4 regions of the Ruegeria sp. BHSA118 genome follow, and region 1 is predicted to be linked to each of the others. Evidence: riboswitches for the same ligand, from Rfam matches in the RefSeq annotation. Region 1 holds a riboswitch; each other region holds the start of a gene.
What was found. Region 1 has a riboswitch for cobalamin ahead of AC2FNN_RS12380 (DUF4198 domain-containing protein). Riboswitches for the same ligand answer to the same signal wherever they lie in the genome.
Positions count from the first base shown of each region.

Region 2: linked by a shared signal. The riboswitch ahead of AC2FNN_RS12215 (DUF1636 family protein) and the one ahead of AC2FNN_RS12380 (DUF4198 domain-containing protein) in region 1 are both predicted to bind cobalamin.
Region 3: linked by a shared signal. The riboswitch ahead of AC2FNN_RS20200 (hypothetical protein) and the one ahead of AC2FNN_RS12380 (DUF4198 domain-containing protein) in region 1 are both predicted to bind cobalamin.
Region 4: linked by a shared signal. The riboswitch ahead of AC2FNN_RS04325 (DUF1636 family protein) and the one ahead of AC2FNN_RS12380 (DUF4198 domain-containing protein) in region 1 are both predicted to bind cobalamin.

Region 1 is NZ_JBXWSM010000036.1:16,723-23,849, reverse strand. Features, by position in the region: gene cbiQ (cobalt ECF transporter T component CbiQ) at 1-122, opposite strand, end outside; gene AC2FNN_RS12390 (NikL family nickel/cobalt ECF transporter subunit) at 122-697, opposite strand; gene cbiM (cobalt transporter CbiM) at 694-1,305, opposite strand; gene AC2FNN_RS12380 (DUF4198 domain-containing protein) at 1,312-2,097, opposite strand; cobalamin riboswitch at 2,229-2,427, opposite strand; gene AC2FNN_RS12375 (ROK family transcriptional regulator) at 2,552-3,676, opposite strand; gene AC2FNN_RS12370 (sugar ABC transporter substrate-binding protein) at 3,929-4,948, shown strand; gene AC2FNN_RS12365 (ABC transporter permease) at 5,057-6,130, shown strand; gene AC2FNN_RS12360 (ATP-binding cassette domain-containing protein) at 6,130-6,906, shown strand; gene AC2FNN_RS12355 (nucleoside/nucleotide kinase family protein) at 6,903-7,127, shown strand, end outside.
Region 2 is NZ_JBXWSM010000035.1:32,393-39,519, reverse strand. Features, by position in the region: partial or broken gene AC2FNN_RS12235 (GH1 family beta-glucosidase) at 1-981, shown strand, start outside; gene AC2FNN_RS12230 (glucokinase) at 955-2,013, shown strand; gene AC2FNN_RS12225 (carbohydrate kinase family protein) at 2,044-2,970, shown strand; gene AC2FNN_RS12220 (D-lyxose/D-mannose family sugar isomerase) at 2,987-3,652, shown strand; cobalamin riboswitch at 3,752-3,948, shown strand; gene AC2FNN_RS12215 (DUF1636 family protein) at 4,047-4,403, shown strand; gene AC2FNN_RS12210 (ABC transporter ATP-binding protein) at 4,400-5,173, shown strand; gene AC2FNN_RS12205 (ABC transporter substrate-binding protein) at 5,190-6,140, shown strand; gene AC2FNN_RS12200 (FecCD family ABC transporter permease) at 6,142-7,127, shown strand, end outside.
Region 3 is NZ_JBXWSM010000101.1:4,305-11,431, forward strand. Features, by position in the region: gene AC2FNN_RS20170 (hypothetical protein) at 1-82, opposite strand, end outside; gene AC2FNN_RS20175 (class I SAM-dependent methyltransferase) at 253-1,101, shown strand; gene recR (recombination mediator RecR) at 1,161-1,754, opposite strand; gene AC2FNN_RS20185 (YbaB/EbfC family nucleoid-associated protein) at 1,816-2,169, opposite strand; gene AC2FNN_RS20190 (DNA polymerase III subunit gamma/tau) at 2,612-4,375, opposite strand; gene AC2FNN_RS20195 (protein-tyrosine phosphatase family protein) at 4,547-5,059, shown strand; gene AC2FNN_RS20200 (hypothetical protein) at 5,051-5,458, opposite strand; cobalamin riboswitch at 5,550-5,771, opposite strand; gene AC2FNN_RS20205 (alpha/beta hydrolase family protein) at 5,905-6,762, shown strand; partial or broken gene AC2FNN_RS20210 (ribosome small subunit-dependent GTPase A) at 6,802-7,127, opposite strand, start outside.
Region 4 is NZ_JBXWSM010000008.1:27,073-34,199, forward strand. Features, by position in the region: gene cobN (cobaltochelatase subunit CobN) at 1-1,481, opposite strand, end outside; gene cobW (cobalamin biosynthesis protein CobW) at 1,485-2,540, opposite strand; gene AC2FNN_RS04325 (DUF1636 family protein) at 2,542-2,913, opposite strand; cobalamin riboswitch at 3,006-3,212, opposite strand; gene AC2FNN_RS04330 (SLC13 family permease) at 3,440-5,296, opposite strand; tRNA gene AC2FNN_RS04335 (tRNA-Cys) at 5,924-5,997, opposite strand; gene AC2FNN_RS04340 (protein-L-isoaspartate O-methyltransferase family protein) at 6,223-6,876, shown strand; gene AC2FNN_RS04345 (TolC family outer membrane protein) at 6,971-7,127, shown strand, end outside.

The sequences.
Region 1 (7,127 bases):
ACGACAGCAAAAGCAACCGCCATGACGATACGCATCCGGGGATCCAGCTGGCTGATCAGACCGTCCGGCCCGTCACCGGCTTCGGCCAGTGTTTTTTCTTGGTGCCCCAGAACGTGTGCCATCAGGACGCCAGCTTGCGGCGGGCCGCCATGTAAAAGCCCAGACCGAACAGACCAACGATGTAGCCGAGCCCGCCAAGGATGGTTTGCAGGTCATTCTGTTCGCGATAGGCCGCAATCTCGCGCCTGAGCGGGCGCAATTCATCACGCACGGCTTTAGCGATAACCTGCTGTTCTTCGACGCTGAGAGAAGCCGCCGAACCGCTGGCCGGTGTCAAAGCAGCCGAAGACGAGTTTCCGGTTTCTGCCACGGCAACACCCAGAACCCGCGCGACATCTTCGGCAGACATCGTGACTTCGGCCACATGCCCGGCGCCAAGGTCGGCAAAGAAGGTGTGCGCCACGGCCGAGGTCGGCGTGTAGACAAAGAAACCGTCCGCATCCGTGACCGATCGACCCAGCTCGGCCCCGTCCGGGCCGGTGACAATGACCTCGGTCCCGCTTGCCATATCACCGTTGGAAAAGCCGATCTCGCCCTCGATCACGTCTCCCGACTCGAAAACGCCGGCTATGACCTTGTGCGCCAGGGCAGGCACGGGCGCACAGCACACAGCCAGTATGACAACCAGATGCTTCATGTGGTTGCTCCTCTGAAAAACAACTCGGGCTTGACCTTGCGCGCCAACAAGACGGCGAACCCGGTCAAAATCGCCTCGATGGCCATGACTGGAATATGGGCGAAGAAAACAAGCTTGGCAGCGGGCAGGAACTCATCCCCCGACAGCGCCAGGGAAATCGCGACCATGCCGGTTGTCGCCGCAATTGCAAATGCGCCGCCGACACCACCCCAAATCGCACCATGCAAAGGTGTCCCGCGCGCGATCAGACGACCGAACAGCATTCCGGCCACCACCGCGGGCAGGGCGATATTGACGGTGTTGATCCCCAGCACCGTCAACCCGCCAAAGCCGAAAAAGACCGCCTGTAACAAAAGCCCGACGAACAAAGCCGGGAATGCGGCCCAACCAAGCAGCAGCCCGGCCATGCCGTTGAGGATCAAATGGACCGACGACGGACCAATGGGTACGTGGATCAACGATGCTACGAAGAAACTGGCTGACAGCACACCGGCAGTGGGGATGCGATCAAGATCCAGAGACCTGAGACCCATGGCGATCCCACCCGCGGCCGCTATGGCGCCGCCAACAACAACCGGGTTGGAAAGGGCTCCGTCGACGATGTGCATTCGGGGTTACTCCAGATCCCAGGCGCGAATCCAGATCACCGCATCCTGGCTGAGTTCTTTGCCCTCATGTTCGGTTGCGGGGCCGGAACCAAGTGCTGCGAAACCCCAGTAGCCGGCTTTTGGAACGCCGAACGAAAAATACCCGTTGTCGTCAGATATGGCGACCACCGCACCACCCGGCATAGGGGACACTTTCGGTGCAGAAGCGGCCGCGCTGTCCATGTCGGGTTCGGCGGCCATGTATTCGATCTCGATCTCGGCCCCCGCAACCGGCTGACCATCAGCCAGCACACGGCCCGTGAAGGTTGAACCCGCGATGATGTTGGTCGGCTTGTTCAGCGGGACAATCTCGGTCGGCAGACCCACGGGATTCATCCAGTCGGTCGGTAATTCGTTGCGGTTCAGGAAGGCTTTGGTGAGCTGTTGGATATAGATGTCTTCGGATTCTTCATAGTAAGGCTGAGGAACCGTCACCAGCACATAGTCACCCGACCGTTTGACCGGGACACTGCCTTTGAACGCCGCGCCCTCGTTTTGCCCGCCGGTGAACCGGATAGGTTCCAGCGTATCCAGCAAATCGGTCTTTTCACCGTTGTGGATCACATAGAATTCCTGCGGCTTTTCCAGATCCATGACATGGCCGTTTTCGAACGGATGCCAGAAAATCAGCTTGACCGGCACGTCACCCGGTTTCTCGATCATGGTGTCGGTGGTGTATTCCAAAAGGAAATGCGCATTTGCCATGGCAGGAAGTGCCATCACGGCAGCGGCTGCACTGAGCAGCGTTTTCATGAACAGTCGTCCTTGTCCCGTCGCGCCAATCCCGGCGCGAAATTCGTTTTGACCACAGGACATTCGACGCCAAATTACCCTTTCAGGCATCCTGGTCCGACGCACATCCCGTCGCCGATTAGGAGTGCCCGTTAGAGGGCACATGTCCGGCAGGTATCCTGACTTGCGGGTCAAAGCGTTGGACTGGCCTTCCCGGGCAAACCCCAGTGGCGTTTCAGCCCTGCTCGCCGCTTACAGTTGCGGGTGCAGTTGCGGAATTGGGCCTGAGCCCGCACCGCATTCCCTATTGATTCCAGAGCAAGCCCCGGAACCGGACATGCCGAGCGGCTTGCCAGACAACTCAGCCTTCGGTCAACGAAAATGTGCCGTGGCCGTCGAAAAAAAGCTGAATTCGGCAGTTCGGGCGGGTAAATCGACTTCGTGAAAAATCCAAGGCAGCAGGATGATTTCATGCCTAAGCTTCTGAAAGATACCTTTCCGACAACGGCAGGCTTGCCGCACCCAGTGAGCGTGCTTCCGGGCCCACGGTCCCTTCCAGCACCACGGGGCGCTCAAGACCGGTCAGGTTCAGCTTGGACAGTTTGTCTTCGACCATTTCAACCAAACTCGCCTTGATTTCCTGCGGCATCCAGCCGTCAATCTTCACGCATTCGAAATCTATCAGGCTACAGGATGAGACAATCGCATGGGCAATCCCGCTTGCCGTCCGTTTCAACCAGTTTTCCAGTTGAACTTTTGGCACATCCCAACGCCGGGTCGATTCCCAGATGGAATGCGACGTTACTCCTGCTGTGGTGATTGCACGCTCGAGAACATACAAGCTGGCCACGTCGATAAGCGGTCTGACACCGCCCGCACCATCCGGCACAGGCAGGGGGCCGATTGCCCCCGAGTTTCCACGCCCCGAAAAGATCGCACCATTGAGAACCACACCGCCGCCAATGAAAAACCCGATATAGAAGTACAAGAAATCCCTTGGCCCATCGGCCGGACCGAACACCAATTCCGCCCCACAAGCCGCCGTGGCGTCATTTTGCAGAAAAACCGGCATATCGAGGCGACGAGCCAGGTCGGCCTTCAGGTCTGATACGCGCCACGGGTCCATTTCTTCCTGAGGAACCTGAAGGGTCTGGGCCCAGTCCCACAGGTAGAACGGCATGGCAATTCCAAGACCCGCAATCCTGCCTTTGGCCTCGGACGACATGGATGACATCATTTTCCCCAGACTCTGTATGGAAAACTCCAGAGTGGCTTTCGGCGTTGGATAGTCATAGGTTCGCCGCTCGCGTTGCCGCACATTTCCGACAAAGTCAGTCAAAACCAGCTCGGTACTGCGGCGCCCAACCTTGAGCCCAAAGAAAAACGCACCACCCGGGTTGAGGCGCATGGGAACGGAAGGTTGCCCGACTTTCCCGCGGACCGGCTCGCCGCGCAAAAGCAATCCGTCCTTCTCAAGCAGCCGCATGATGACGGAAACGGTTTGTGCCGACAGTCCGGTCATGCGCGCAATCTCGGACTTAGCAAGGGCCTGATGACGCCGGACAAGCGACAACACCAGCCGTTCGTTCCGGGCCCGCATCCCGCTTTGATTGGTTCCGCGCACCTCTGACCCGTGCAGGCCAATCGAATTTTTCCGAGATGAATTTTCCGGCACGACCACCCCTTTCCAGCTGAAGAATGAGAAAGGCCGCCCGCCCTGTCAATAATAAATAAGAGTGAATTATTTATTGACTCAAATTTCGAATCTTGTGATTGTTTCTTATGGGATCAGGGTTTTTGCCTGATCGCCCTCGTGCCCTGTACGGCACAGGAAAAACTGGGAGGATAATCGATGAAACTTGCAAGACTTGCGGGTGCTGCTGCGCTCGGGGTTACTGCCATGGCTGGCAGTGCAATGGCGGAAGGCGAAACCGTTTGTCTGATCACCAAGACAGACACCAACCCGTTCTTTGTCAAAATGAAGGAAGGTGCGACAGCGAAGGCGGAAGAGCTGGGAATGACGCTCAAAGCCTTTGCGGGCAAAGTTGACGGTGACCATGAAACGCAGGTGCAAGCCATCGAGACCTGCATTCTGGACGGCGCCAAAGGCATTCTGCTGACGGCATCGGACACTTCATCCATCGTTCCGGCCGTAAAGCAGGCGCGGGATGCAGGTGTTCTGGTTATCGCCCTGGACACGCCGCTGGAACCCATTGACTCGGCCGACGCGACGTTTGCCACGGACAATTTCCTGGCCGGGCTGCTGATTGGACAATGGGCTAAAGCCACACTGGGCGACGCGGCCAACGACGCCAAAATCGCGACACTGGATCTTGCCGTCAGCCAGCCGACAGTGGATGTGCTGCGCAATCAGGGGTTCCTGCAAGGCTTTGGTGTCGATCTGGCGGACCCGAACGTGATCGGCGATGAAGATGACCCACGTCTTGTCGGAAGTGATGTAACCGCCGGCAACGAAGAAGGTGGTCGCCGCGCGATGGAAAACCTTCTGGCCAAGGATTCTACGATCAACGTTGTTCACACCATCAACGAACCTGCGGCAGCAGGCGCCTACGAGGCGCTGAAAGCCATCGGGCGCGAAAATGACGTGCTCATCGTTTCCGTGGACGGAGGCTGCCCGGGTGTCCAAAACGTTGCCGACGGTGTTATCGGCGCGACGTCGCAGCAATACCCGCTGTTGATGGCATCGCTGGGAGTTGAGGCCGTCAAGAAATGGGCGGACGAAGGCGTGAAGCCTGAAAACACGCCTGGCAAGGATTTCTTCGACACCGGCGTGGCGCTTGTAACGGACAAGCCTGCCGAAGGCGTCGAATCGATCTCGGTCAAGGAAGGCATGGACCTCTGCTGGGGTTAACCTGACCGCCCGGAGGGCCGCAGAGGGCGGCCTTCCGCTTTTCAAACCACCCATTCGCCCGAAAACTTGCTAAAGTCGTCAGTAACCTGACGCTTTGGGGGAACCTTTATGTCCGATACTTCACGACGATCAGACGACTTCGAAGCCGCTGCAAAAGGCAGCCCAGAACAGATTGCCGAATTTGACGATCACCACCGCGGGATTGTCGGAACGGTTCAGCACTTTCTGCATGTGAACCCCTCTTTGGTGCCGCTGATCGTTCTTGTGGCCGCCATCGTCATTTTCGGGGCTTTGCTGGGCTCCAAGTTCTTCTCGCCATTTGCGCTGACTCTGATCCTGCAACAGGTTCAGATCGTCGGGATCGTGGCGGCAGCGCAAAGCCTTGTCATCCTGACCGCCGGTATCGATCTAAGCGTCGGGGCAATCATGGTGATGTCGTCGGTTGTCATGGGTCAGTTCACCTTCCGGTATGGTCTGCCGCCAACGGTCGCGATTGTTTGCGGCCTTTTCGTCGGCACAGCAATCGGTGCGGTGAACGGGTATCTGGTCAGCCGCGTCAAACTGCCGCCGTTCATCGTGACGCTTGGCATGTGGCAAATCGTTCTTGCGGCGAACTTCCTCTATTCCCAAAACGAAACCATCCGGTCGCAGGAGATCGAAGAAAACGCCGCGATTCTGCAACTTTTCGGGGCCAAGTTCAACGTGGGCGGGGCGGTATTCACCGTCGGCGTGATCTTCATGCTGGTGCTGATCCTCGGGCTTTCCTACGCCCTTCGTCACACCGCCTGGGGAAGGCATGTTTATGCCGTCGGGGATGACCCCGAAGCGGCAGAGCTGTCCGGTGTCAATGTGCATCGCACGCTGATGTCGGTTTACATGCTGTCCGGGCTGATCTGCGCTTTCGCGGGCTGGGCTCTGATTGGTCGGATCGGGTCCGTGTCTCCGACCTCTGGTCAGTTGGCAAATATTGAAAGCATAACGGCGGTCGTGATCGGGGGCATATCCCTGTTCGGTGGCCGCGGGTCTATTCTGGGGTCGCTCTTCGGTGCTCTGATCGTGGGCGTCTTTACGCTTGGGCTTCGGTTGCTGGGCGCTGATGCGCAATGGACGTTCCTGTTGATCGGTATCCTTATCATCGCAGCGGTCGCGGTCGACCAGTGGATCAGAAAGGTGGCAGCCTGATGGAGCCTATTCTCAAAGGACGGAACCTTGTGAAGCGCTACGGCAAGGTAACGGCGCTGGATCAGTGCGATTTCGATTTGATGCCGGGCGAGATTCTGGCCGTGATCGGCGACAACGGCGCGGGCAAGTCAACACTGATCAAGGCGATTTCAGGCGCGGTGGCGCCGGATGAAGGTGATGTTTGGCTGGAAGGCCGGAAAGTGAATTTCCACTCGCCGATTGACGCGCGTGAAGCCGGTATTGAAACGGTTTACCAGACACTTGCGATGTCCCCAGCCTTGTCGATTGCGGACAACATGTTCATGGGGCGCGAGATTCGGCGCAAAGGGCCGTTGGGATCATGGCTCCGAATGCTCGACCGTCCGGCGATGGAGAAATTCGCCCGCGACAAGCTGAGCGAACTGGGCCTGATGACGATCCAGAACATCAATCAAGCCGTTGAAACACTGTCCGGGGGTCAGCGTCAGGGCGTTGCCGTGGCGCGGGCCGCGGCATTCGGATCAAAAGTCATCATCCTGGACGAACCAACGGCCGCATTGGGCGTGAAGGAAAGCCGCCGCGTTCTTGAACTGATCCAGGACGTGAAGTCACGCGGCATTCCGATCATCCTGATCAGCCACAATATGCCACATGTTTTCGAGGTCGCCGATCGAATCCACGTGCATCGGCTTGGCAAGCGCCTTTGCGTCGTTGATCCCAAAGATTACACGATGTCCGACGCAGTGGCGTTCATGACCGGCGCCAAGGAACCGCCCGCCGAGGACCAGGCCGCGTGACGCCTACGCTTGCCACCCCCGAGGCGCTTGCAAGCAGGATCGCGGATGCGGTCCAGGCCTTGCCGCCGCTGCAAGACCGGCACCTTGTGGCGATTGCCGGGCCGCCGGGATCGGGAAAAACGACTGCGGCCAGCCTTGCAAGCAAAGAGCTCAATCTGCGCGGCGTCGCAACCGGTCTGGTTTTCATGGACGGCTTTCACTATGACAACGTGATCTTGAAG
Region 2 (7,127 bases), on a different contig from region 1:
CTGCTGGAACGCGGTATCCGCCCCTGTGTGACGCTTTATCATTGGGAACTGCCGTCAGCGCTTGCGGATCAGGGGGGATGGTGCAATCGCGATATCGCGGATTGGTTCGTGGATTATACGCAGGTCATCATGGGTCGGATCGGCGACCGGATGTTCAGTGCCGCGCCGATCAACGAACCCTGGTGTGTCAGTTGGCTGAGCCATTTTGAAGGCCACCATGCGCCCGGTCTGCGCGATATCCGCGCTGCGGCCCGGGCGATGCATCACGTTTTGCTGGCCCACGGGCGAGCCATTCAGGCCATGCGCAGTCTGGGCATGGGCAATCTGGGTGCCGTGTTCAACCTCGAATGGTCCGAGCCAGCGGATGACAGCGCGGAAGCCCGGCTTGCGGCAGATCGCTATGATGCGATCTACAACCGGTTCTTCCTGGGCGGGGTTTTCAACAAGGAATATCCCCAAACAGCCCTGGAGGGGTTGGAGCCGCACTTGCCCAAGGGCTGGCAGAACGACTTTGAAACCATCGGCACACAGGTCGATTGGTGCGGGTTGAACTACTACACCCGAAAATTGATTGCCCCGGCGGACACCGCGTGGCCCTGCCTGCAAGAGGTTCCCGGGCCATTACCCAAAACGCAGATGGGATGGGAAATCGAGCCCTCTGCCCTCACCCGCTTTCTTGTCAGAACAAGGAAAGACTATACGGGCGCGCTGCCAATCTATATCACCGAAAACGGTATGGCGAGTGAGGAGCGCGTGCAGGACGATGATCGTATCGATTATCTAGACAGGCACCTTGCGGCCGTGCTGGATTCTTTGGCACAAGGTGTTCCGGTGAATGGCTATTTTGTCTGGTCGCTGCTGGACAATTATGAATGGGCCTTCGGGTACGAAAAGAGGTTTGGACTGGTGGACGTGGATTTCGAAACACTTGCAAGAACGCCCAAAGCGTCTTTCATGGCGCTGAAATCCGCCCTGTCCGGGGGTCAGAGCGTCTCTCAGCCGTTAGCGCAACCATTCGGTGCCGTGCACGGGCATTGGAACCTGGTCGCGGATATTGGCGGTACGAACACACGTCTGGGTGTCGTCACGAACGGAGAATTGGCAGATCTTCGAAAACACCCGACAGGGACATTGGAAGACCTGCTGGAGGCGCTCCATAACCTCAGGGACGAGATCGGAACCAACCCACAGGCCGTCGTAGCAGCCGGAGCCGGACCTGTCAGGGACGGAACGATTCAGCTGACCAACGCGAACCTGGATCTTTCGGAAACAGAGTTGGCGAAAGCAACAGGAGCAGAGCGCACCTTTGTCATAAATGATTTCACCGCTGCGGCGTGGTCGGTGGCCGAGGTGACCCGGTCGGATGTTGCGGTCTTGCAGGGTCAGGCAACGCCGCCCGCAGGCACACGGTTGGTTGTAGGGCCCGGAACCGGGCTGGGCGTTGGTGCCTTGCTTTATTCCGAAGGCAGGTATCACACAGTTTCCGGCGAAGGCGGGCACGTGGGTCTGTATCCGCGCCATCGCGACGAAGTTGATATCTTTGAAGCGGCGCGCCGGATCGCACCGGGCTGTTTCTTTGGGGACAGCCTGGCGCTGGAAGCAGAAATGTTCCTGAGCGGAACCGGCCTGCCGATCCTGTATCAGGCGGTTGAATTGGCAGCCGGTCAGGCGCAGACTCAGGCGCGCTTTGCAAAGGACATTCTGAACGATGCCCGCAACGGCACCGATCTCATTGCCGAAAAAGCGGCGCAGATTTTTACCACCCATCTGGGTGCCTTGATGGGTGATCTGGCGGTCACCTTGATGCCGGAGGGAGGCGTTTTCCTCGTCGGCGGCGTTGCCGAGAAAAACCGCTGGCTATTCAGTGACAGTTTCAAGGATGCGTTCAACGGCGGCGGCCGCTTCAGCGACTTGCGCCGTTCCCTGAACCTTTACGTGTCTGAACAGGCAGAGTTCGGGATCATCGGCGCAAACAACTTTTGCAAGAACGCGCTGAGACAGCAACAAGACTAACCGAAATCTCTTACCTAAAAGGACCAAGATATGATCCTGTGCTGTGGTGAAGCGCTGATAGATATGATCTCGGAACCGACCGCGTCGGGCGCATTAGGTTTTGTGCCACATACTGGTGGTGCAGTTCTGAACACAGCCGTCGCGATGGGACGTCTGGATGTTCCAGTAGGGATGCTGACAGGTTTGTCATCGGACATGTTCGGACAGCAACTGATCGATGCGCTGAAAGCGAGCCATGTGGACACAACACATGTGATCATCTCGGACCGTCCCACCACGCTTGCCTTTGTGCAGCTTTCGGATGGGCACGCGACTTACAGCTTTGTTGATGAAAACACCGCGGGCCGGATGTTGCTGCCCGAAGACATGCCCGATCAGCTTCCTGCTGTCTCGGCCCTGTATCTCGGCGGAATCAGCCTTGCGTGTGAACCTTGCGCAGATGCATATGCCGCCCTTCTGGACCGCCACGGTTCCGACCGGGCGGTGATGCTGGACCCGAATATCCGCCCGGATTTCATCAAGGATCAAACCCGGTTTCGAACGCGTTTGAACCGCATGATCTCGCGTGCGGATATCGTCAAGGTTTCAGACGAGGACCTGGACTGGATCATTCCGGGTGCTGAATCCGAAGCCGCGAAAGCGTCCGTGCTGTTGCAGGCGGGTCCTTCCATTGTCATCGTCACGCGTGGCAGCGACGGGGCGCACGGTTACCTGGCGGATGGTTCCGAAGTCTCGGTTCCTGTGAAGCCCGTTGAAGTGGTCGATACGATCGGCGCAGGTGACACGTTCAACGCCGGTGTCCTGACCGAGCTCAGCCGCGCAGGGCATCTGACCAAGTCAGGTCTGCGCGGATTGACGGTTGAAAGCCTGCAAGCAGCCATGGAACTGGGCGCTGAAGTGGCGGCTGTGACCGTTTCCCGAGCTGGGGCGGAACCCCCCTGGGCGTACGAACTTTGATCTGCGGGATGGCATGATGAAACGATCCGAAATCAACCGTATCAAGACCCGGGCACAGGCGTTCATTCAGTCCTTCGGTACCGTGTTGCCACCCTTTGCGGATTGGTCGCCCGAGAAAATGCGCAGCCCACTGGCCGAAACGATCCGCAGCCGCGGGCTGGGATGGGACATTACCGATTACGCCCAGGGCCGTTTCGATGAACTTGGACTGTTTCTGTTCACTCTGCGCAATGGTGAGGCGAAGGATCTGAAATCCGGGCGCGGGATGCTCTATGCGGAAAAACTGTTGATCTCGAAAGAAAATCAGCTTTCTCCGATGCACCGGCATATCATCAAGGCAGAAGACATCATCAACCGGGGCGGCGGCGATCTCGTTCTGGAAATCCATGCGTCGGATCCAAACGGTGGCGTCGACCGCGACAACCCGGTGACCATCCCAAGCGATGCCTGCCCTGTAACCTTGCAACCCGGAGAGCACTTGCGGCTTAAGCCGGGGCAAAGCGTAACTCTGATGCCCGGCATCTGGCACGCTTTCTGGGCCGAGCACGGCGATTGCCTTATTGGCGAGGTATCGACCGTGAATGACGACCGTACGGACAATGTGTTTGAAAGGCCAATCCCACGGTTTTCAAAGGTCGAGGAAGATACCGAGCCGGATTTTCTTCTTGTATCAGACTATTGACACCGTTCGGTCCGGGCTGGCGCAGCAGGGTCGCTGGCTCAACCGTTGCAATTCCGTCCGCCATCCTTTCGCCTGCCGCTTGACAAGCCTGGCATAGCCGGACTAGCTGAGCAGGATGGTTCCGTAAGGGATGAAAATGGGAACACGGTGCGGCGCTGGAATGTGCCAAGTCCGTGACTGCCCCCGCAACTGTAAGCGGTGAGCGACGCCACTTCACCACTGACCCGTAAGGGTTGGGAAGGTCGGCCAAGCAACGACCCGCAAGTCAGGAGACCTGCCATCGCACTATGAACCAACCTGAGGCGGGGCGTCTCGGAAGGAGGCTTGATGGCGCGTTTGCGTAATATCCGGGTATGTGCCCTCTGTCTGCATCTGGCAAACGACGGAGACGGCAATGACCTGCTATTCTGATCACTACGTTCTGATCTGTTCAACATGTCAGGGGACGATGTCTGCCGAAGCCGCGCAAGACGCGCTGGATGCCCGGTTGCCTGATGGTTTTGAAACCCGAATGGTGGCCTGCATGGCAGGTTGTGAACGGGCCATGACCGTCGGATTTCAGGCCCCGGGCAAAGCGCAATACCTGTTTGGCGATATCACGACATCCCGCGACCTGTCTGCCCTGGTCGAATTCGCGATCCAGTTCGGCGACAGTGACGATGACTGGACCAGCGCCTCGGACCGCCCCCCTGCCCTTTTCGCAAAGACCTTATCGCGAATTCCCGCGTTGCCATCCGGGGGGTCATCATGAGTTTTCTGATTGCAGAGAATTTGGAATATTACGCGCTCAATGGCGACATCCTGTTGCAGGACGTGTCCTTTCGTCTGGAAGAAGGATCAATTCTGGCAATCGCCGGGCCGAACGGCGCCGGCAAGACCACTCTGCTGAAACTGCTGTGCGGGATTGAACGGATTGCGTTGGGCGATGTTTGGATAGAAGGACAAAGCCTTCGGACCCTGTCCGCTCGCCAACGCGCCCGCTCCATTGCTGTGGTCGGGCAGCAGGAAATGCCCGACGGGCGGATGCGCCTGCAAGACTACGTTGCTCTGGGGCAAATCCCGATTCAGGGCGAACGTTCGGTGGCTCAGCACAAAGCTGATCTTGAACGGGTGCTGACGACGACCGAACTGTCGCATTTTGCCAACAAAACGATGGGTCAACTGTCCGGCGGAGAACGTCAGCGCGCACATATCGCGCGCGCGCTGGCCCAGAACCCGTCCTTGCTGTTTCTGGACGAGCCAACCAACCATCTGGACCCCGATGCCAAGGGGCACATGCTGTCTCTGGTCGCTGATCTGGGGGTAACGGTCGTCATGATCGTCCATGATTTGGTCATGATCCCGGAATTCGCCACCCATGTGGCGTTGATGAAAGCCACGCGTCTGACGGGGTTCGGGCCTGTTGGCGAAGTTCTGACCCCAGACCGGGTACGTGAGACATTCGGCGTGGATTATCTGTGCTTTCAGCACGAAGGCCGCATGATCCCCGCACTGGACATCCGAAAACGGAAACTGTCATAATAACAGGAGCTTACATATGATGCAGAAACTCTGGCCGGTGGTTGTTTTCGCTGGCTTGACAGGTGGCGCGGCAGCGGAAGCCGTCACCGTGGACAATTGCGGCGAACCGCTGGTTTTTGACTCGGCACCGGAACGTCTGGTCGTGCATGATATGAACATGGCGGATATGGCCTTTGCGCTCGGCCTTCAGGACAAGATCGTGGGTCTTACCGGGATTACGGGCTGGTATAAAACCAGCCCTGACTTTGATGCTCAGCGCGGCGACATCCCAGAGCTTGCCCCCAAATACCCGACGATTGAAAACCTTGTGGCCGTCGAGCCCGATCTGTTTTTTGCCGGTTGGTACTATGGCATGAAACCCGGCGGAGATGTCACGCCCGACACGCTGGAACCCTTTGATATCAAAACCATGATCCTGACCGAAAGCTGCGTGCATCTGGACAAGGATCGCCCCGAGGCCAGTATGAACCTGTTGTTTGATGACGTTCTGCGCCTGGGCAGGGTCATGCAAGTCGAAGACAAGGCCGAGGCGCTGGTTGCCGGCTGGAAGGACAAGTTGTCCGCCATTCAAGCAAAAACAGCCGATCTGGAAAAGCCCCGCGTATTCCTGTTGGACGGACCGGCCGATGCTCCGTTTACCGCCGGCAAGTTCGCCATTCCCGATGCAATGATCGCAGCCGCGGGTGGTGAGAACGTGACGCATGATCTGGATACCAGCTGGGGCCGCACGTCATGGGAAGCTGTGGCAGCGGCTAACCCGGAGTTTCTGGTGTTGCTCGATTATCAGTCCGGCAACGGCGCAGAGGACACTTTCCAGTTCCTCAAGGATCACCCGGTGATGTCACAAACGGACGCGGTAAAGAACGAGCGGTGGATTGGCCTGCGTTACGAAGAACTGACGCCCGGTCCGGCAAATATCGAGGCGATCGAGAAGATGGCGAAGGCGATGCATCCGGAGACCAACTGATATGGTCCAATTGGGCCGTTTGATAGTGCTGGGGGCGGTTGTTCTGACCGCCCTTTTGCTGTTGTCGATCGTCTATGGGACCACCCCAATCCCCGTGCGCGAAGTTTTTACGGCCATCGGTCTCGGAACCGGTCTGATGGAAGGAGACATGTCGCCCTTGCACCGGATCGTCTTCGACCTTCGCCTGCCCCGCGCCCTGTTTGCCGCCGTGATTGGTGCGGGACTGGGCGTCGTTGGTGTCGTTCTGCAAACAACGACGCGAAACGATCTGGCCGATCCGTTTCTGTTCGGTCTGTCCTCGGGTGCTGCTGCCGGCGCCGTTCTGGTGATCACCGTCACAGGGGATGTCCTGGGAATCTGGACGTTGCCTTTGGCGGCGTTTTGCGGTGGTCTGATCGCCTCCGGCATAGTTCTGGCGCTGGTTCAGGGCTTGCGCACGAGCGCACCCGAAAAACTGATCCTGGCTGGCCTGGCGGTGTCCTTTCTGTTTTCCGCGATCACCAACTACCTGATTTTCTCTGGCGACAATCGCGCTGCTCATTCGGTGATATTCTGGATGCTTGGCGGTCTGGGACTGGCAAGATGGGAAACGTTCCCCCTTGTCCTGATCGGATTGGGCCTGATCCTGAGCTATTCACTTTACCGCAGCCGGTGGCTTGACGCGCTGCTGACCGGGGATTTCACAGCCTCGTCACTGGGTATTCCCGTTCAAGGTCTGCGCTTCAGCATGTTCTTCGTTGCCGCGTTGGCGACGGCCAGCTTCGTTTCCGTTGCTGGTGTCATCGGCTTTGTCGGGCTGATGGTGCCTCATATTGCACGCGGTATCGCCGGAACTCTGCACCGAAACCTGCTGATCGTCTCGGCGATCGTGGGTGCGATACTACTGACACTGTCCGATATCCTGTCACGCCTACTTCTGGCTCCGCAGGAATTGCCCGTCGGAATCGTCACAACGTCAATAGGATCACTTTTTGTCTTTTTGTATTT
Region 3 (7,127 bases), on a different contig from region 1:
CGAAGCCTTTGTCTACGAGTTCCTGCGACAGGGCGGCGGTTGCGGTGAAGGCGGCGAAGGTAAAGGCGAGAAGGCGGGTCAAGTTAAGCACTCCCAACTAAAAAATGCGGTTGGCTGTATCTAACTGTAACTCGGTTTCAGGCAAACAGTATTCTCTGAAACCTAGTCCAGATGCTTCAGCAGTTTCAAAGTACGACAGTATTGCGCGGCAACTATGCTACAGTGCTTGCGTTCAAGAATGTGAGAAACGCTATGACTGCCAACAAAGCGCAGGCGGATTACTGGAGTTCAGCTCCGGGGCTTCAGTGGATCAGGTTCGAAGAAGAACTGGACGCTGTTTTTGAAGCGGTGGACCAAGAACTCATCCGGCGAGCGGGTGATATCCATGATGCAGATGTGCTTGATGTCGGTTGCGGAACCGGCGCTACGAGCCGTGCTTTTGCGAAAAAGCTGCCCCCAAATGGAACACTGACGGCGTTGGATATTTCCAAGCCGCTGTTGGAGCACGCTCAAGAGAAAGCTGGAAAACTTCCTGTAAAACCAAAGTATTTTTTGATGGACGCGCAACAAGGTGCGATCCCAAGCGCGCCATTCGATCTTGTGATTTCGCGCTTTGGCGTCATGTTCTTTTCCGATCCGAACGCTGCGTTTGCCAATATACGAAAGCACATGCGGGCACAGGGGCGTTTGATTGCAGCGGCTTGGGCTCCAATGGCAATAAACCCTTGGTTCGATGCTCCATGCAAAGCGGCAGTTTCACGTTTGGGCCCACCTGATCATGCTGATCCCAACGCACCGGGACCTCTGGGTTTTCAGGATATCGGTTACGTTGTCGATGTGTTGAAAAAAGCAGGGTTCAAAAATGTGACAGGAGAGGTTTCGGCGATCACACTAAAACATCAAGGACCGCTCAAGAAAGTTGCTGACTTGGCTTCCAACATAGGACCCGCAGCGCGAATTCTAAAAAAGTATTGCGGAACGGATGCGGATGTTGCGGCAATACAAGAAGCAGTTATGAAAAAATTCAGGGTATTCGAGAAGCCGGAGGGCGTGGGTATTCCCGCAAAGTTAAACTTTTTTGAAGCAGTTAACCCTGGATAAGCTTACAAAAGACAGCCAGGAGACATACACGTACAGCTGGTGTATCGCTCTGCGTCAGGCTACAATTCCTTACGCGCCCTGAGCGCCGCCGTGATAGTTCCGTCATCCAGATAATCCAACTCGCCCCCAATTGGCACGCCTTGCGCCAGTGAGGTCAGGCGCACCTGACCTTCCAACTGGTCCGCGATGTAATGGGCGGTGGTCTGACCGTCGACGGTGGCGTTCAGCGCCAGGATGACTTCGGAAATCCCTTCGGCCACAACCCGGTCCTTGAGGCGGGGAATGCGCAACTCGTCCGGGCCAACGCCATCCAGCGCCGACAACGTACCGCCCAGAACGTGATAACGGCCTTTGAACACTCCGGCACGCTCCATCGCCCAGAGGTCGGCCACGTCTTCGACCACGCACAGCTCGCCGGTTGCGCGGGCCTCATCGTTGCAGATGTCACAGATGTCGGTGGTGCCCACATTGCCGCAGTTCAGGCATTCGCGGGCGGTCACGGCGACTTGCTGCATGGCATCAGACAGGGGCGTCAGCAGCAGGGCGCGTTTTCGGATCAGGTGCAGAACCGCGCGGCGGGCCGAGCGGGGGCCGAGGCCCGGCAGTTTGGCCATCAGGTCGATCAGATTGTCGATGTCGCTGTTCGAACTCATGGCCAATCCTGTCTTGCGCCGGAGGGAGCCTCCGGCGGGAGTATTTTAGAAAAGATGAAGCTCAGAACGGCAGCTTGATGTCTGCGGGCAAGCCCATGCTTTCGGTCAGCTTGGCCATTTCTGCCTGCGAACGTTCGGTTGCCTTGGTCTGCGCATCCTTGATGGCGGCCAGGATCAGGTCTTCGACCACTTCCTTGTCATCGCCGTTGAAGATGGACGGGTCGATATCCAGACCTTTGAGTTCACCCTTGGCTGTCGCCGTTGCCTTGACCAGGCCTGCACCAGATTCGCCGACAACCATCATGTTGTTCAGCTCTTCCTGCATCTCGGTCATCTTGGTTTGCAGGTCCTGCGCGGATTTCATCATCTTGGCCATGTCACCCAAACCGCCAAGCCCGCCTAGTCCTTTCAGCATAGTATTCTCCTGTGTCTCCGTTTGCGCTCTAGATACGGGCAGCAGCCACATGGCACAAGGGTTCTCCCGCCGGTCGGAGGCTCATCTGTTCCGACCGGCATGTTGATCAGCGCAGGCGTCAGCGGGAACGTGCTGCCCATCCGCGGCGCCATATTTGCCAGCAGGCCCGACAAGCGCAGATCGCCCTTGGCGCGCGTATGGACTGCAACCGAGACTGATTGAATGGGGCACAGAAAATCCGGGGCGGGGTTCGAATGGCCAGGGAGCACCCGGACCAGAATTATCACGGGCCACCTTCCGCTGGCCGATGTCGCAACAAACGATCTGAGACATGCAGGCAGAGGTGATATGCGCACAAGTCCGTGCCATACATCAAGGGAGGATGTGTTCGATCGAAACTTCGATCTGTTTCGTTTGAACCAGGGGGTGACGGGCGGCGGGGTCAGTCTTCCTCGAACGGGTCCCACTCGTCTTCCACCTCGGGAAGCGCTTCGGTCTCGACCTTGGCGGCGCGTTGTTCCGGCGTTTCGATCCTGGTGATTCTCGCCTTTGGGAATTGCGCCAGTACAGCCTGAACCAAAGGGTGTTGTTCGGCCTCGGATTTCAGTGTCAGCTCGGCCTCGTCCCTGACTTCTGCAATTGTGGGGGCTTCTCCGTCCGAGACGATCGAGACAGCCCACCGATTTCCTGTCCAGCGTTGCAAGGCAGTGCCCAGTCGTGGCGCCAGATCCGCCGGTGCCTGGGCGGCGGGTGTGAATTCGATTCGTCCGGGTTGATAGGAGACGAGGCGCACGCCGTTTTCTACCTCGACCAACAACTTCACGTCGCGATTGGTCCGGATCAGTTCCACCACGTGGTCGAAGGTCGGGTAACGGGCAAGGGCCGTCTGGGCATCCTGCGCCAGGGCTGCAACCGGTGCGCCACCGGAACCACGAGGGGACGGCGCATAGGCAGGTGGATGGGCCGCGCCAGCCGGCGCCGGACCGGCGCCCGGTCGGGATATCGAAACGCCGCCATTGGGCCCGCTCGGCGGCGGTGGCGGGGTATCTTGCAACCGTTTGATCAGCTCTTCGGGGCTGGGCAAATCCGCCACATGGGTCAGGCGAATAACGGCCATTTCAGCGGCCATCATGGCGTTGGGAGCAGCCGAGACTTCCTCGAGCGCCTTCAGCAGCATTTGCCACATCCGGGTGAGAACCCGCATTGGCAGAGCCTCGGCCATGTGTTGGCCCCGGGTCCGTTCGTCCGGAGAAACCGTCGGATCCTGCGCCGCGTCAGGCGTGATCTTCACGACGGACACCCAATGCGTGATCTCGGCCAGATCGCGCAGCACCGCCAGCGGGTCCGCGCCTTCGGCATATTGGCCGCTCAACTCGGTAAGTGCTCCGGCGGCATCGCCGCGCAGGATCATATCCATAAGGTCCAGAACCCGGCCACGGTCTGCCAGTCCAAGCATTGCACGGACCTGATCGGCGGTCGTCTCGCCAGCCCCGTGCGAAATCGCCTGATCCAGCAACGAGGTCGCATCCCGGGCCGATCCTTCCGCTGCTCGGGTGATCAGCGCCAGCGCGTCTTCGGCGATCTGGGCGTTTTCCGCCTCGGCGACCTTGCGCAGCAGGCCAATCATGTCTTCGGGTTCGATCCGGCGCAGGTCGAAGCGCTGGCAGCGGGACAGCACAGTGACAGGCACTTTGCGGATTTCCGTGGTTGCGAAGATGAACTTCACATGCGCGGGCGGTTCTTCCAGCGTCTTGAGCAGCGCGTTGAACGCGCTGGTCGAGAGCATATGAACCTCGTCGATGATATAAATCTTGTAACGCGCGCTGGCGGCGCGATAGCGGACACTGTCAATGATCTCGCGGATATCATTGACGCCCGTACGGCTTGCGGCGTCCATCTCCATCACGTCGACGTGGCGGCCTTCCATGATGGCCACACAATGTTCGCACTGACCGCAGGGTTCGGTTGTGGGGCCACCGGTTCCGTCGGGTCCGATGCAGTTCATGCCCTTGGCGATGATCCTTGCGGTCGTGGTTTTGCCGGTGCCGCGAATGCCGGTCATGATGAAGGCCTGCGCGATCCGGTCGGCCGCGAACGCGTTTTTCAGGGTGCGCACCATGGCATCCTGACCCACCAGATCGGCAAAGGTTTCCGGGCGATATTTGCGGGCGAGAACCTGATAGGCGGGGCGGGAGCTGTCTGTCATGTCTTCTCGTTGGGATTCGGTGCTTGGGCACAGCGTAGTGGCCACCGCTGCCCGCGTCCACAGCGTGGCGCGATGATTTTTGATTTAGAAACGAGTCGCTTTCGCACTAAACTGCATCAGCGGATTTAATGACTCATTTTTGTAAAGAGTTCTTTGGGGAGGACAGGATTCATGTCGCAGTTGGTTATCTACGCCCTGCAAGTCGGTGGCGGAACGCTGGCACTGACCTCGATGCCCGGACGCGGCGGAGATTATTCCATCGATTTGGATACGATCGCAGCCTGGCAGCCGGGGCTTGTTGTTTCGATGACGACGGACGTCGAAATGCTTCAGGACGGGGCGCAGGAATTTGGCAGCGATATTCAAAGCCGCGCCAGCCGATGGGTTCACCTGCCGATCGAAGATTTCGGCGCGCCGACAAAGGCGATTGATGACGCGTGGCCGTCCGTCAGCGCCGCGGCCCGACACGCGCTGTCAGGAGGAGGCCGCGTATTGGTGCACTGCCGTGGGGGATGTGGCAGGTCAGGTATGGTTGTCCTGCGGCTGATGGTTGAATGCGGTGAGCGCGCGGACACAGCGCTGCAACGATTGCGGGCGGTGCGTCCCTGCGCCGTCGAAACGGATGCGCAACTGGCCTGGGCCTCGCAGCGTGCCCAGGCACCGGTCAGTCTGGACTCAGATTGAAATCTGCGCGGGCGGGCAAACAGGTTTTCGAGGCCGGATCGTGGAAACTTCGATCATCGCGCAAGGTGGGGTTTTCACGACGCCCGATGGCATCGCACTGATCGTGTTTCCGAAGATCAGGTCGGCGTAGCCGTTCAGCGGCTCAATTGCGGCTTCGGGCTGCGTCCCGCAAAAGACACGAATACTGTCTGATTGCGCGCGGAAAACTGCGTGACATCCTTCGGTGCAATGTGACAGCTCACTGCTGCCATCAATCTCGAAATCGTCACTTGTGGCCGAGGTCGCCTGGGCCATGGCTTCGGATATCGAGCGCGCCAGCCGCGCCAAAGCGGGGCAGGTTTTACCCGTCCGCTGACATACTGTTGCACTGAATTCATGTGTTTTTGTCTTCCAGATCATCCTGCGCCCTCCGCGCTTGGTGGACAGGATATTGGGGGCAGGTGGGACAGCGTGATGCCGTCAGGACCTGCCCGGACACCCCGCCCGAGTTTCGGTTTCGTTTCCGATGGCAGGTCTCCTGACTTGCGGGTCATGGCTTTGCCGACCTTCCCAGCCTTCAGGGCCAGTGGCGTTTCGGCATCGCTTACCGCTTACAGTTGCGGGGGCAGTCGCGGAATTGGTTGTTGCCTGCATGACCAGACATTACCGCACCGTGTTCCCTTTTCATCCCGACCCCTTGTGGAGGCCGGAAACCATCACACAACCGCTAGCGTTTGAGCGCGCATCGAGTCAAGCCGATCTTTTGACCGGACGCTTGGTCATGCTGGATACGATGTCGGTTCGTGCATAGTGTCGAGGGTGTTGAGGTTCGGAAACCGGATTTACCAAGCGCAAAGCCAGAGATCATGTTGGACACAGAGCAAACGGTATTGACCGAGGAGTTTCGCTTTCCGTCCGGGCAGAAAACACTGTCTGCCCGGTTGTACAGCCCGCAGACTTCGCCAGAAATCGTCGTCGTGCTGAACAGTGCAACGGGTGTGCCGCGCGATTATTACCGTCATTTCGCACGATGGCTTGCTGCCGAGCAGGGTATGGCCTGCCTGACCTATGACTATCGCGATTACGGGCATTCCTTGACCGGCCGTCTGAAAGATTCGCGTGCGACCATGGCGGATTGGGCCTTGATCGACATGCCCGCGGCACGGGCGGAAATGCGCAGACGGTTTCCCGATTCGCAGCATTGGACCATCGGCCATTCGATCGGCGCGATGCTGGGACCTGTGCAGCCGGATATCGATCGGATTGACCGGATGATCTGTGTGTGTTCGGGGCTGGTAACCCTGGGCGACCACCCGTGGCCCTATCGTGGTTTGGCAGGGTTGTTCTGGTATGGTTATGCCCCGCTTTTAGCCCGAGCCCTTGGCTACCTTCCCGGAAAGGCGATCGGGTTTGGCTCGGATCTGCCGGCATCGGTCTATTGGCAGTGGCGCAAATGGTGTACGGCGCCTTTGAATTATGTGCTTGAAATCGGGCATGAGTTACCTGCGGCGCAGTGGAAGGATTCTGGAACGCCCGTGGATTTGTTCACCTTCGTGGACGACCAGATGGTGCCGCCGGAAGCGGTTTGGCGGCTTGCGGATCTTTACGGCCCCGATGCCAACCGCCACCTGCTGAGCCCCGCCGATTTCGAGTTGCCTGAGGTTGGTCATATCGGAGCATTTGCCCGTCGCAATGCAGCGGTTTGGCCGCGACTGATCGCGTGATCAGACGCGGCGCAGGACGGGCCGGGCACCGACCAGCCATCACCGGTTGCAAAGTTTCTTTTCCTTCATGACGCCACGGACCATCTTGCCGAACGCTTTGTCCCGCGCCCGGGACTGCGCGACGGTTTCAGAGTTGCGCTGATCTTCGCGCCGCAGCTTGCGCCACCGGTCCAATCGAGCCGGATCAAGCGTGCCGTGGCTGATTGCCTTTTGCACGGCACATCCGGGCTCGGAGTTGTGCTGGCAATCCGGAAAACGGCAGTCCCGGCTCAACTCGGCAAGGTCCGAGAAAACGTCGTCGATCCCGTCCTGAGCGTCCAGCAGGCGCAATGCACGCATTCCGGGTGTATCGATCAACCAGCCGC
Region 4 (7,127 bases), on a different contig from region 1:
GTGCCGCGTTCGGGTTGCAACGCGACCAGCGCCTTGCCGCGTCGCAGGGCGGTGAAATGGAAGGCCCCATCGGCACAGGCCGGATCGTCTTCGGCCGCGCCCCATACGGTGTGCAGATCAGCGCTCAGGGTCTCGGGCAATTCCGCAAGCGCATTCAGATAATCCCCGAGCGACCACGATATCCGTGCGTCCAGAAGAGTGTTGGCAATCGGCTCGCCAGCCGCGATGTCATAGCCTTCTTCGCCAAGATCGGACAGTATCGCCTCGGCCGAGCCCAGCGCGTCGAGGCCAACCGCATGGGCCATCTGCCAGTCTTTGCCGGGATAGGTGGACAGGACCAACACAGGAATCTGATCTGCCTTGGGTTTGTCGGTCAGTGCCAGCCATCCCGATACACGATCGATGATCGCTTCGATCCGGTCCGGTTCGGGCCGATGTGCAAAGCGCGCGTATTCCAGATGCGGATCGCGTTTGCCGGGTTCCTTGAAAGACGCGATACCTGCCGAGATCCGTCCATCCACCTCGGGCAGTACCACATGCATGGCAAGATCGGCCGGGGACAAACCGCGTTCCGCCTCGGCCCAGGCATTGCGGCGCGAGGTGGCGAGAGCGACCTGAAACACCGGGACGTTTGCGGCGTCCAGAGGCGACGTTCCTGACGCGCCTTTTCCCGAAAACGAGGTGGCGTTGACAATGGCCGACGGGTTCAGTGCAACAACCTGTTCCCGCAACCAGTCGGCGGCCACAGGTGCCTTGAGAGACGGGGCAAACAGACCCACCGCCTGGAATCCACGGGCGCGCAGGCTGCGGATCAGGGCGGCGATCGGGGCGGTGTCTGCCGAGGTCAGGTAAGCGCGGTAGAAGGTGACGAGGATTCGTTTGGCCTTGCCTTCGAACGCGGTTTCCACCGGGATTACGCCGCGATCCGGACACCACGCGCCACATTCGGGCAAGGTCTTGGCGCCCATCACCGGACCGGCATAAAGCCCCGCCGCCAAAGCCATCTGCGCCAGCGCCGCCTGTGCCGCGACCTCGCCGCCGGTATCGCACAGATGCGCTAACCGCCGCAGGGTCGAGACCGGCAGGGTGGAATAGTCATCCAGCCGCGTATCCTCGCGCCCGTCGGCGGGCAGAACCGCCAGCGCGATGCCCCTGGCTTGTGCCAGCGCCAGAACCTGCTGCAACCCATAAGGCCAGTAGGGCACCCCGCCGATCAGCCGGATCAGAATGCCCTTGGCGCCTTGAAGCGTCTGTTCGACATAGGTATCGACCGACAGCGGGTGTTTCAGCGCCGTCAAATTCGCCAGCCGCAGGGTTGGCGTTCGCCCATCCGGTCCGCCACCACGATGCCAGCCCGCCGCGAAAGCGCCAAGGTCGCTGTCCGAGAAGGACAGCACCACCAGATCCGCCGGGCTCTGGCCCAGATCGGTCGGGGTCTCAGTTTCCTCGAGCCCGTGGCTTTCGCGAAAGACGACGTGCATGGCTTACTCGGCAGCCTCACGCACACCCACGAGGATTTCGCGGATTTCCGCCTCTTTGATATCGTCATGCTCGGCGATCACCACCAGGCGCGAGCGGCGATCCTCGCCGGGTTCCCACGGGCGGTCATACTGGTGACGCACGCGCGCGCCCACCGCCTGAACCAGCAGGCGCATGGGCTTGCCCTGAACGGCGGCATAGCCTTTGACGCGCAGGATGTTCAGTTCATTGGCCAGACGTTCGATATTTGCGACCAGTTGGGCCGGATCGGTCTGCTCGGGCAGCTCGACGATGATGCTTTCGAAATCGTCATGCTCGTGATCGTGATGGCCGTCGTGATGCGAGGGCCGGGCGTCCATGTCATCCTCGGCGGCGGCCTCCAAACCCAATACGACGCGCACGTCCACGGCACCTTCGGCCACTTCGACGACGGGCAGGGGGCGTGGCGCCTCGGCGGCGATGATCGCGCGCGCCTTGGCCACGCCTTCGGGGCCTGCCAGGTCGGGCTTGGTCAGCAGGATGATGTCGGCGCAGGATATCTGATCCTCGAACACTTCGGACAGGGGCGTTTCGTGATCGATCGAGTCATCGGCCATGCGCTGGGCATCCACCGCTTCGACATTGGGCGCGAAGCGACCGGCGGCCACCGCCTCGGCATCGGCCAAGGCGATCACGCCGTCCACGGTGATCTTCGAGCGGATGTCGGGCCAGTCGAACGCCTTGAGCAGCGGTTTCGGCAGGGCCAGACCGCTGGTTTCGATCAGGATATGATCCGGGCGCGGCTCCAGCGCCATCAGGGCCTCGATGGTGGGAATGAAATCATCTGCCACGGTGCAGCAGATGCAGCCATTGGCCAGTTCCATGATGTTTTCCGCCGGGCAATCAGGAATGGCACAGGATTTCAGGATGTCGCCATCGACGCCCACATCGCCGAACTCGTTGACCACGACAGCAAGGCGCTTGCCCTGTGGGTTCTGCATCAGGTGACGCACCAAAGTGGTCTTGCCCGAGCCCAGAAAGCCGGTGATCACTGTGACGGGGAGTTTTTCGAGGTTCGACATGTCAGGCTCCAATCGGGGGAATGCGCGAGGCACAGTTCTTGCGAAAATGTTCAGGGCGTTCGCGCCATTTCACCAAGCCATCTTCAGTGGCCAGATACTTGGTCGCGCCGTCGACGATGACGTCGACATGATCTGTTTCGTTCAGGTTTTCATAGACGAAGGTCCAGCGGCCCGGTCCGCGCAACACGATTGAACAGCCTTGATCACAGTTTGACAGGCATTCAACGGCTTTCAGGGTGACACCGTCGGGCAGGTCCGCCTGTTCCAGAGCCTTGTGCAACAAAGCGCCCGGGCGTTGCGCGTCATCTTCGACAGGCAGGCCGCGACGGCAGGTGGTACAGACCAGCAACTCGACTGGTGCGGTCTCGGTCATGTCTCTCATCCCCCCAAATCCTCTTCGCGGGGGACGGGGTTTCATGCGGGCCACGGATGGTCATGGACCCGACACCGGAACACCCCGCCCGGTTTCAACTTCGGTTGTTGGCAGGTCTCCCGGCTTGCGGATGCCAGAGGCGGGCCTCTGTCGGATGTCCCGCCTTCCCGGCTTTCGGGCCAGTGGCATTGGGCATCCTCTCCGTTCACGGTCGCGGGGGCGGCTGCGTTTGGCGGCAAGACCGTTGACGCATTCCCTTTTCATCGGCTGTCACCGACACCAACGAAAGGGACATGCGGCACCGCTGGCCTGCTTGTCAAGCGAGTCGCGCGCAACAATGATGCAGAGGCATGGAAAGCGACCTGTGGGCGTCGATGGGCGGCATGTTGTGCCGGGGTCCAGCCTGAGATGAGCCCAGCGACCAGCGATGACTCAGCAAGGGTCGTTCATTGTGATGAACGGGTGCCTCGACTGAACCTGTCCCGATGATGGGAAAAGACCGCCGAACACCTCGGATCCTCGTGCGCTAATAGATGACGTTGATCATGAGCAGCGAGACGACCAGAAACAGCGCCGTCATTATTCCGCCGGAGCGGACGAAATCCATCACCTTGTATCCGGCCGGACCCATGATCAACGCGTTTACCTGATGGGTTGGGATGATGAAGCTGTTCGAGGTCGATATCGCGACCGTCAGGGCAAAGACGGCCGGGTTTCCACCCGCCGCCACCGCAATCGATACCGCCAGCGGCACCAGCAGAACCGTCGCCCCCACATTGGACATGACCAAAGAAAAGGCCGTCGCCAGAATGGCGATGCCGGTTTGCAGCGACCAGAGCGGCCAACCGTCCAGAATTATCATGATCTGCTGCGCGATCCACGCGGCCGTGCCTGTGTTCTGCACGGCTTGTCCCAAAGGTATGAGGCAAGCGAGCAGGAATACGGTGTTCCACCCGACCGCGCGGTACGCCTCGTCCACGCTGAGCACACGGGTCAGCATCATGCCCACCGCGCCGGTAAGAAGACAGAGTGAAAGCCGGACATCCGTGAACAGGATCAAAGACAGCGAAATGGCGAAGAATGCCAGGGCCCAGCCGACTTTTTGCGGCCTCAGCTCGTCCTGGGGAAAGTCCGTTGTCACAACGACGAAATCCGGATCTCGTTTGATCCGCATCAGGTTGTCCCACCTGGTATGTGCCACAAGCATGTCGCCCGCCTGAAACTTTTCGAGCCCGATCTGAGTGGATTCGTGATCCTCGGTCTCGACATGGCTCAGCGTCTCTTCGCCGCGGTGAATGGCAAGCAGCGACATCCCGTAGGTCTTGCGAAACAAAAGCTCGCGGGGGCATTTGCCGATCAGCTTGCTGTCGGGCGTGACGACCACCTCGGCCACGCCTGCATTGGTTGGGGCGAACTCTTCGACGAAAATGTCCAATTCCGGAAGAACGGTCAGCCCGTATTTCTCGGCGAATTTCTCGACCTCCCAGCGGCGGCCTACGATGGCCAGCCGGCACGGAGCCGCAATTTCCGCTGTCAAAACCTGAACCATCGAGGTTTTACCGCGATAGAAGGTGGAAATGATGTACAGGTGGTTTTCGTGGTTGATGTCGGCCAGAATCTCGCCGACCAATGGGCTGTCCTCGGGCACCACGACTTCGAACACGTCGGCTTTGAGGCCGTAGACCCTTTGCAGGTATTCCTGTGTCCCTTGTCCGGTACCCGTATTGTCGGGCCCTTCAGCCTCGGGCAAAACCCAGCGTCCTAACAGCAGAAAGTAACCAATTCCGGTCAGAATCAGAACCGCACCGATCGGCGTGACCGAGAACAGGCCGAAGGGCTCCATTTTCTGAGAGGCCGGCAGACTGTCATTTGCCGTCAGGATCAGATCGTTCAGCAGGATAAGAGGAGACGACCCCACCATCGTCATTGTGCCGCCCAAAATGGCGCAAAATCCCATCGGCATCAGCAAGCGCGACAGCGGTATACCTGACCGCGAAGAAATTCGGCTGACAACCGGCAGGAACAGAGCAGCGGCGCCGACATTTTGCATGAACGAGGATATGACGCCAACGGTGCCGGAAATGATTGGTACAACCCTGCCTTCGGATTTGCCGCCGTATTTGAGGATGACGGCAGCTACCTTGTTCATGATCCCCGTCTTGTCCAGACCCGCCCCGACGATCATGACTGCAATGATCGAGATAACGGCATTGGATGCGAAGCCGTCGAACAGAAGAGTAACATCCGCCAGATTTCCCAGCCCGGGCGCGTAGCTGAGCAAACCTATGAGAACCAGAACCAATATGGCGGAAAGGTCGATCCTTATGATCTCGGAAACGAACAAGAAAACGGTGAAAGCCAGAAGGGTGCAAACGACCCCCATCTCGAAGGTAAAGGCAACGTGTTCCACAATACGTCCAGAACTTTTTCTTTGTTAGATTCCTAGTTCATCCTTTCCGACTTGTCATGAAGTTTCGTTTTTTGGAGGTGTTGAGACATAATGTTGCTCAATGGTTGCGGTGTGAGCAATGCTTTCGAGAACCCCGTTTGACGAACACGTCAGAAAGAAGGATTGGCCAAATTGCATGAGGAAGCCAGCACGTTTCGTGCGGGCGCGATGCCGTTCCAACCAAGTCGAAGCAGCACAGGTAAAGGCAGGTCAATTCCAGCCACGAACAACAGACAATCCGACAGCTTTGTTTGCAGCACCATTCTGCCGCTGCCTGAACCGCGCAAAGGACCGGCTTGGCCGTCCCTGATCGCAAACTGCCCACTAGAATGGTCTTCACCTAACCGGGCCGGACCAATAGTTCAGGTCAACAATTCTGATCGTTCCGAGGTGAAGATGCCAAGGAAGCGCGTCGGGGTGTTGCCTGAACGCAAGCTGGCGGCATATGCACAGAATGCTCGCAGTCGGATTGAACAGAACAAGATCGCAACACGAAAAATCCAATAGTTGGTTGGATATTGGACCTCGAGGAGAAAAAATACCGTAAGTCATTGGAGGTATTGGAGGCGAGTACCGGAATCGAACCGGTGTACACGGATTTGCAATCCGCTGCGTCACCACTCCGCCAACTCGCCTTTTCAAGTAAAATCAAATACTTGTCGTGGTGTGCGTGGGGTTTTAGCAGCTTTCCCAAGGGGCGTCCAGAGGATTGCGCGCATTTTTGACGACGAGATTGAAATTTGATGAAGCCCGTAAACACAAACGCACAGGCGCAGGGGGGTTGCGTCAACAGGGCCGTTGCTGGGCGGTTCAGGATGTGGCAAAAGCCGGTAAACTTTGGGAATGACTCGAGAGATCCTATGACAGATTTCGCAGCCCGGCGCCGCACTATGGTTGATACGCAAATCCGACCTTCGGATGTTACAAAGTTCCCGATCATTGAGGCGATGCTGAACGTCCCGCGCGAAAACTTCGTACCTGACGCACAGCGTGAGGCCGCCTATGCCGACAGTGTGATCGATCTGGGCAACGGGCGCTGTATGCTCGAGCCGAGAACCCTCGCTAAAATGCTGGATGCGCTCAACATTTCGAATGACGAGATGATCCTCGATATCGCTCCGGCGACGGGGTATTCCACTGCGGTTGCCGCGCGTATGGCCCAGTTGGTTGTTGGTGTGGAAAGCGACGACTCGCTGGCGTCCGAGGCGCAAAGCCTGTTGGCTGAGGCCGATGTGGACAATGCCATTATCCACGTCGGTCCTTTGGACCAGGGTGCGGCTGAGCACGGTCCTTACGATGCGATCATGGTGCAGGGCGGTGTTGAACGGGTTCCCGACGCTCTGTTGGATCAGCTCAAGGAACATGGCCGGATCGCCTGCCTGTTTGTGGAAGGCAATCTTGGAACCGTGCGGATCGGTCGAAAGACCGGAGGCCGGGTCAGCTGGCGGGATGCCTTCAACGCCAGTGCACCGATACTAGAGAGCTTTTCGACGAAGTGTGCATTTTCGCTATAGTCCGCCGATAGATTTTGCTGGCGCCTTGATTAGTTGAAAAGAAGACCGCAAACTGCCTTCAGGGCAGTGTAATTTCGTTTGAGAGGATTTCGGTATGCGTGGTTCAGCGACAGGCAAGCTGGTCAGGGCATTCGCGGTGACCGCAGGACTTGCCATCAGCGTTATGCCAGGGCGTCCGGCGTGGGCTGACAACATAACAGACGCCTTCATCGGCGCGTATAATACAAGCGGCTTGCTGGAGCAGAACCGGG